DNA from 2 places in the Methylobacterium sp. WL69 genome. Region 2 is predicted to be linked to the other one. Evidence: predicted binding sites of a transcription regulator. Region 2 holds the regulator's gene; the other holds the start of a gene.
The links. The regulator LexA, encoded in region 2, represses DNA repair genes until DNA is damaged. The targets are predictions, from matches to a motif close to TGTTCNNNNTGTGTTCNG.

Region 1 (4,150 bases), on a different contig from region 2:
GCCCGTTCAACTCCATCGTCCAGCTGGAACGCGAGCGCGGCATCCCGCGCAATCCGTTCATCAACGCCGGCGCCATCGCGGTCACCGACGTGATTCTGTCGGGCCATCAGCCGCGCGAGGCGCTGGGCGAGATCCTGCGCTTCATGCAGTTCCTGGCCGAGGACCCGAGCATCACCATCGACGAGGCGGTGGCGGCCTCGGAACTCCGCACGGGATTCCGCAACGTCGCGCTCGCGAATTACATGAAATCCTTCGGCGTCCTCGACAACCCGGTGGACTTCACCCTGGGCGTCTACTTCCACCACTGTGCGATCAGCATGACGTGCCGGCAACTCGCCAGGGCCGGGCGTTACCTCGTGCATTCGGGCCGGATGCCCTCGACGGGCCATTCCGTGATCTCGGCCGAGCGGGCGCGGCGCATCAATGCCGTGATGCTCACCTGCGGCCATTACGACGGGTCGGGCGAGTTCGCCTACCGCGTCGGCCTGCCGGGCAAGAGCGGCGTCGGCGGCGGCATCCTGGCCGTGGCGCCGGGGCGTGCCTCCATCGCCGTGTGGTCCCCCGGCCTCGACGCCTCGGGCAATTCCCACCTCGGCCGGATCGCCCTCGAAACCCTCACCCGGCGCCTCGGCTGGTCGATCTTCGGCGTCTGATCGCCGTCAGGATTTGCGCGAGCGGTCCGCGTCCACCAGGGCGGCCTCGTGATAGCCGCAGGCGGCGAACGCGGCCGGTGGCTGCATCGCCTTCGTTTCGCCGCGCGGGCGGCTGGCCTCGCGGCGGTCCGCGCCGAGGCGGCCCCCGGTCGGGAAGGCGTAGATCTTGGCGGTCTCACGCGTGGCGGACGGCGTCATCGAACTGGGTCTCCTTGGGAGCGGCACCGACGGCGCCGCTCGAACGCTGAGCACAACATAGACCCTCTGCCCTGGGAATGCGCGGCCTGACGCGAATAAAACGCGCATCTGCCGGAAATATGCGCATGCCGGCGATTGCTAAAACGCGATGCAATAGTTCGATGGGGAAATCCTCGTTCGGGGTAAACGAGATTTCGAGGTGCCGATATCGAGCCTATGCTTCGCTGTGTCTGCTCAAGAACATGGCATGGGCATCGTGTGATTAAAAACAATGCAGAATGGCCAATTGCTGGGCAAATGCCGCATCCGAAGGCCGGATCCCAAGGGGGACTTAGCCGGTCCCGACGGGCGAACGGATCTAGGTTTGATTGGCATAGCAAATGCTTTTGCGAGGGCGGCAGTTCCCTGGGGCGGTCGACGGTCCGCGCTCGGCGGTGGTCCGCACCGCGAACGGAAGAGAGACTTCACGATGACGAAGTACAAGCTCGAATACATCTGGCTGGACGGCTACACGCCCGTCCCCAACCTGCGCGGGAAGACGCAGATCAAGGAATTCGACGGCTTCCCGACCCTCGATCAGCTTCCCATGTGGGGCTTCGACGGCAGCTCGACCATGCAGGCCGAGGGCGGCTCTTCCGACTGCATGCTGAAGCCCGTGCGCCACTTCCCCGACGCGACCCGCAAGAACGGCGTCCTGGTCATGTGCGAAGTGATGATGCCGGACGGCGTCACCCCCCACGCCTCCAACAAGCGCGCCACCATCCTGGATGACGACGGCGCCTGGTTCGGCTTCGAGCAGGAGTACTTCTTCTATAAGGACGGCCGTCCGCTCGGCTTCCCCGCTTCCGGCTATCCGGCGCCCCAGGGTCCGTACTATTGCGGCGTCGGCTACAAGGAAGTCGGCTCCATCGCCCGCAAGATCGTCGAGGAGCACCTCGACCTCTGCCTCGACGCCGGCATCAACCACGAGGGCATCAACGCCGAGGTCGCCAAGGGCCAGTGGGAGTTCCAGATCTTCGGCAAGGGCTCCAAGAAGGCCGCCGACGAGATGTGGGTCGCCCGCTACATCCTCCAGCGCCTGTGCGAGAGCTACGAGATCGACGTCGAGTACCATTGCAAGCCCCTGGGTGCCACGGACTGGAACGGCTCGGGCATGCACGCCAACTTCTCGACGGAGCACCTGCGCACGGTGGGCGGCAAAGCCTATTTCGAGGCGCTGATGGCCGCCTTCAAGGACAACCTCGACGACCACATCGCCGTCTACGGCCCCGACAACCACATGCGCCTGACGGGCAAGCACGAGACCGCGGCGATCAACGAGTTCAGCTACGGCGTCGCCGATCGCGGCGCCTCGATCCGCGTGCCGCACAGCTTCGTCAACAACGCGTACAAGGGCTACCTGGAGGACCGCCGGCCCAACAGCCAGGGGGACCCCTACCAGATCGCCTCGCAGATCCTGAAGACCGTGGCCTCGGTTCCCACCGCCGCCGGAGTCTCCGCGGCCGCCTGAGGCGACCGGCTTTCCCGATCCTCCAGAGCGCGGCGCGGCCCTTCGCGGGGCCGCGCCGTTCGCATTTCGGGGGGAGGGTTTGGCGAAACGCTCCGTTCACGGTATGTGCCTAACGCTCGACGCCGGCGCGACCCGCGCGCTCCAGGGCCACCACGCATGACCGCTCCCGTCCGCATCCTCGGCATCGACCCCGGACTGCGCCGCACCGGCTGGGGCGTGATCACCGTCACGGGGACCAAGCTCGCCTACGTCGATTGCGGCGTCGTCACCTCCGACGGCGACCTGCCCCTGGCGCTCCGCCTGCGCGAGCTGCACGAGGGCATCAGCCGGGTGGTCCGGGGGTTTTCCCCCCACGAGGTCGCCGTGGAGGAGACCTTCGTCAACAAGGACGCCCAGGCGACGCTGAAGCTCGGCCATGCCCGCGCCATCGCCCTGCTGGTCCCGGCGCTGGCGGGTTTGCCGGTGTCGGAATACGCCGCCAACCTCGTCAAGAAGACCGTCTGCGGGGCCGGTCACGCCGACAAGGTGCAGATCCAGGCCATGGTGAAGTTCCTGATGCCGAAGGCCGAGTTCAAGACGGCCGATGCCGCCGACGCCCTTGCCATCGCCGTCACCCACGCCAACCACCGCGCCTCCCACGCCCTCAAGAGCCGGCATGCCCCCGTGCCGGGGATGAGCGCGCTTGCCGCCGCCCGCATCGCCGCGGCCCTGGCCAAAGCGGGCTGATCGCACCGGGCTGATCGCACCGGGACGCCACCTGACGGTTCGGGCGGAGGGTGGCGCTTCGGGCCGCCCGGAACTGGGAGCCCCCATCCGCGGGGGCGCCCGGTCCGGAAGGAAGGGCCCGTCGTTCGACGGAATCGCTACAACTCTTCCTATCCCGCGAGAGCGATCGAAAGACTCCCGATCCTACGATGCCCGCGAGCGGCACAGTGAGAGCGATGAGACACCCGCACGCGAAACCCCATCACCACACGGTGGTCGTCCCGGCCCTGTGCTGGGGACGGGATCGCTCCGAGTTCTACGCCGTGACGGACATCGTCTCCCCGGACGGAATTCACTTCCGCTCCGCCACCACCCCGCTCGTCGACGAGGAACTGACCTGCAACATCCGCCATATCGGCGCCGTGGAAACCCGCGTGGTCAGCATCGGTGACCACGCCTTCGTCGTCCGCCTCCTTGCGAAACAGCAGGCCGTCGCCAGCGTCGCCCGGGAACTGCGCCTGCTCTCGGAGCAGCAGGAGGCGACCGCCCCCGTCCGCGTCCATCCCCGGGTGACGCCCCTGGAGACCGACGTGACCGTCGAACTCGCGGATGGCCGGATCGTGCCGGCCAAGCTTCTCAACGTCTCGGCGTCCGGCGTCGCCTTCACCCTCGACGTGCAGATCGCCATCGGCGCGCCCATCACCATCGGCCGGACGGCGGCCCGCGTCGCCCGTCACTTCGAGCACGGGATCGGCGCGGTGTTCGACAGGGCGTTCGCCCCCCAGGCGATCGACCAGCACATCACCCTCTGAGATCGCCCGGCGCGGCCGGCCGTCAGGGTACCGCCTTGAACTCGCCCTCCAGGCGCAGGGTCACCTCGTCGCCCACCATCGGCAGGTAGGCGGTGATCCCGAACTCCGAGCGCTTGATCACCGCCCGCCCGTCGAATCCGACGGTGAAGAGCTTGTCGACCGGGTGGAGCCCGGCCTGGTTGAAGGTGGCGTCGAACGAGACCGGTCTGGTGACCCCCTTGAGGGTGAGTTCGCCGTTGACCCGCGCCGTCGTCGGACTGGTCGGCTCGACG
Region 2 (4,150 bases):
TATCGATTTCCGGCCTTCACATGGTGCTGGCCGCCGGTGTGGTGTTCTGGCTCGTGCGGGCACTCCTCGCCCTGGTGCCCGTGCTCGCCCTGCGCTGGCCGATCAAGAAGATCGCCGCCGCCTTCGCCATGGCGGGGGTGACGGCCTATTGCGTGTTCTCCGGCTGGGACATCGCCGCGGAGCGCGCCCTGATCATGACGCTCGTCATGCTGGGCGCGATCCTCGTGGACCGGCCGGCCCTCAGCATGCGCAACCTCGCCCTCGCGGCCCTCATTGCCCTGGCCCGCGAACCGGACGGACTCCTCGGCCCGAGCTTCCAGATGTCGTTCGGGGCGGTGGCCGGCCTCATCGCCTGCGCTCCCCTCATCGGCGCCCTGGGCCTGCGCGGACAGAGCGCGGGCCCCATCGGCCGCGCCGCCATCTGGGTCGCCACGGCCATCATCGGCACCCTGGCGACGACCCTCGTCGCGCAATTCGCCACGGCCCCGTTCGCCACCTATCATTTCCAGACGATCCAACCCTTCGGCCTCGTCGGCAACGCTCTGACTCTGCCGCTGGTATCGCTCGCCGTCATGCCGGCGGCAGTCCTCGGCATCCTGGCCTACCCCTTCGCCCTCGATCAGCCGGTGTGGTGGCTCATGGGCCTCGCCGTGCGCGGCATGCTGACCATCTCCACTTGGATCGCCGGCTTCGAGCGCGCCACCTACGTGGTGCCGGCCTTCGGGCCCGCGGCCCTGGCGGCGATGGCCCTGGGCCTCGTCGCCCTCACGCTGCCGGTGTCGCGACTGCACTGGCTCGGCCTACTGCCGATGGCGTTCGGCGTCGCCCTCGCTGCGAGCCCGATGCGGCCGGACATCTACATCGACCGTGAGGGAGCGGGCGTCGCGATCCGCGCTGCCGACGGTCGCTTGGCCACCCTCGGAAAACCGCCCAACTTCGTGATGGAGCAATGGCTCAAGGCCGATGGCGATGGACGCAAAGCCGGAACCGTCCTCGCCCTGCCGACGGCCCGTTGCGATCGTCTCGGTTGCGCGGCGCGGATGCCGGACGGACGGGTGATCGCCCTCGTCACAGACAAGCGCGCCCTGGGGGAGGATTGCGCCCGGGCCGACATCCTGATCAGCCGCCGGGAAGCGCCCCCCGGCTGCACCGCCAAGCATATCCTCGACCGGCCCTTCCTCGCCGCGCATGGCGCGACGGCAATCCGCCTCCCGGCGGCGGGAGATCCAGTCGTGACGACGGCGCGACGTTCGACCGATGTGGTGCCATGGCGCCCGTTGCGGCCACCAAAATCGACGGCCGCTCCCGCGAACACGGTTCCCGCCACGCCAAAAGTGCTCGAAACTGATGAACCCGACTTGTCGCCGGAAGGTTCGGGCGAACCCCTTCAGTAGCGTCGGACCAGACTGACGAGGCGTCCCTGGATCTGGACGCGATCGGGACCGAGAACGCGGGTCTCGTAGGCCGGGTTGGCCGCTTCCAGGGCAATCGACGAACCACGACGGCGCAGGCGCTTCAGGGTCGCCTCCTCATCGTCGATGAGGGCGACGATGATGTCACCGGTGTTGGCCGTATCCTGCTTGCGGATCACGACGAGATCGCCGTCGAGAATGCCGGCATCCACCATCGAATCGCCACGTACCTCCAAGGCGTAGTGCTCGCCACCGGACAGAAAATCCGGTGACAGGGTCACGGAATGACTCTGCTCTTGGATCGCCGAGATGGGCGTGCCGGCCGCGATGCGACCCATGACCGGGATGGTGATGGCGCGGCCATCGCCGTCCGTCGCACGCGTCGTCGGCAACCGCGCCGCCGGCATCCTTTCGACGGGCGCCTTGCCCTTGCCGCCCTCGACGACGCTCGGGGTGAAACGCCGCGTCTCCGGAGGGGGCGACGCCTTCACGGCGCCGGCCTGACCGCCAAGGCTTTCTGGCATGCGGATCACCTCGATGGCCCGCGCGCGATTCGGCAGGCGGCGCAGAAACCCGCGTTCCTCCAGGGCCGTGATCAGGCGATGGATGCCCGACTTCGACTTCAGATCGAGGGCGTCCTTCATTTCGTCGAATGATGGCGGGACACCGCCCTCGCTCATTCTCTGCTGGATGAACTGGAGCAGATCCAGCTGCTTACGCGTCAACATGCCGACACTCTTCCTGCGATAGATGAAGGCAGCACAGGCTGCAGAAACAAATCACGAACACGCTAGACGTTCTGGAAGTGTTCCGCAAGGGTTCTGTCGAAAGTTGCAACTTCGTACGTAAACGTTCGCACCGGTATGCACCCTGGCTCCCCGGCTTCGAACCAGAAACGGTCTCGTATGAGGCGCGTCTCGCGGACGCTCGCGGATCGCCCGAGCGCTTCGCCCTTCGATCCCACGGATCTACAGGATGCGCCGGTCGAGGCGTAGGATGCGGCAGAGATCACCGGCCTTGGCGGCCTCGGCGTGGGGCGGCCGGATCAGCAGGGCCTCGGCGTGGCCGAGGACGGAAAGCATGGACGAATCCTGCCGGTTCTCCGCGAAGACGATCGGCAGCCGGTCGGGCGCGGTGTCGAGGCGTGCGCGCAGGTAATCCTGGCGGCCGTCATTGGCCGGCATGTCGTGGCCGAGACAAGCGGGTTCGCTGCGATCCTTCCCGGCGTGAGGATCACCCAGCAGCGCCCGGATCGCCGGCACGACGAAGAGCAGGCCGCAGACGATGGACGAGACCGGGTTGCCGGGCAATCCGATCACCGTGGCGGCACCGAGGCGCCCGTGCATCAGCGGCTTGCCTGGGCGGAGCGCCACACGCCAGAATCCGAGTTCGAGACCTTGGCGGGTCAGGGCCGATTGCACGAGGTCGTGGTCCCCCACCGAGGCCCCCCCGAGGGTCACGAGGATGTCGGCCCGCGCTTCGGCAGCGTGCAGAAGTGCCGCCTCCAGGGCCTCCAGGCTATCACCGGCGATGCCGAGATCGATGGTCTCCGCGCCGGCCTCGCGGGCGAGGGCCGCCACCGCGAGGGCATTGGAGGCGACGATCTGGTCCCAGCGCGCCGGCTCGCCGGGCCGCACGAGCTCGTCGCCCGTGGCGAGGATCGCCACGCGCGGGCGTCGGCGCACGCTGAGCCGGCCGTGGCCGGCGGCGGCGGCGAGCGCCGTGCGGCGGGCGTCCAGGGTGTCACCGGCGTGAAGAAGCGCATCGCCCTCGCGGAAATCGAGGCCACTCGGGCGCACGAAACGACCGGCCGCCACGGGTTCGCGGGCGGTTACCATGCCGTCCGCCGCCTCGGCGTTCTCCTGGATCAGGATGGCATCGGCGCCCTCGGGCACCGGGGCGCCGGTGAAGATCCGCACGGCCTCACCCGCGCCGAGCGGACCGGTGAAGCCGTGGCCGGCGGCACTCGTGCCGATGACCCGCAACGTCGCCGGGCAAGCAGCGATGTCCTCGGCGCGCACAGCGTAGCCGTCCATGGCCGAGGCGGGGAAGGGGGGCTGGGTGCGGGTGGCGCACACCGCCTCGGCGAGGGTCCGGCCGGCGGCCTCCGCGATGGCGACGGTTTCGGACGTCACGGGCCCCGGGAGCCCGGCGAGAATCCGGCGCAGGGCTTCTGCGACGGGGATCGGCCCGCTCAAACGGCATCCTCCGCCAGGTAGGCGCCTGAGCGACCGCCATCCTTGGACAGGAGCCGGATGCCTTCGATGCGCATACCCCGGTCGGCGGCCTTCACCATGTCGTAGATGGTCAGGCACGCCACCGAGACGGCGGTGAGGGCCTCCATCTCGACGCCGGTCGGCCCGAGGACCTTGACCTCGGCGCTGATCCGCAGGCCCGGCAGGGCCTCGTCGACTTCGCAATCGACCCGGACCTTGGAGATCAGGAGCGGGTGGCAGAGGGGGATGAGTTCATGGGTGCGCTTGGCCGCCATGATGCCGGCGAGCCGCGCCGTGCCGATGACGTCACCCTTCTTGGCATCGCCCTCGCGGATGAGCGCCAGGGTCTCGGCAAGCATCACCACCGTGCCGACGGCACGGGCCGTACGGGTGGTGGCGGCCTTGTCCGAGACATCGACCATGTTGGCCGCGCCCGCCGCGTCGAGATGGGTCAGTTCGGCCATGGCCCGGTCCTCACGCGTCCCCGAAGAGCAGGTGCCGGGTCGCTTCCGCGACATCGTC

Region 1: ruvC (crossover junction endodeoxyribonuclease RuvC) is a predicted target of LexA. The motif match lies at 2,455-2,472, and genes of this name have one in related genera.

The regions. Positions count from the first base shown of each region.
Region 1 is NZ_VRUZ01000138.1:3,713-7,862, forward strand. Features, by position in the region: gene FV218_RS21185 (glutaminase) at 1-653, shown strand, start outside; gene FV218_RS21190 (DUF2735 domain-containing protein) at 660-851, opposite strand; gene FV218_RS21195 (glutamine synthetase beta-grasp domain-containing protein) at 1,321-2,361, shown strand; gene ruvC (crossover junction endodeoxyribonuclease RuvC) at 2,518-3,087, shown strand; gene FV218_RS21205 (PilZ domain-containing protein) at 3,303-3,878, shown strand; partial or broken gene FV218_RS21210 (YceI family protein) at 3,901-4,150, opposite strand, start outside.
Region 2 is NZ_VRUZ01000001.1:125,579-129,728, forward strand. Features, by position in the region: partial or broken gene FV218_RS00575 (ComEC/Rec2 family competence protein) at 1-1,394, shown strand, start outside; gene lexA (transcriptional repressor LexA) at 1,388-2,140, opposite strand; gene glp (gephyrin-like molybdotransferase Glp) at 2,381-3,610, opposite strand; gene moaC (cyclic pyranopterin monophosphate synthase MoaC) at 3,607-4,092, opposite strand; gene trpC (indole-3-glycerol phosphate synthase TrpC) at 4,103-4,150, opposite strand, start outside.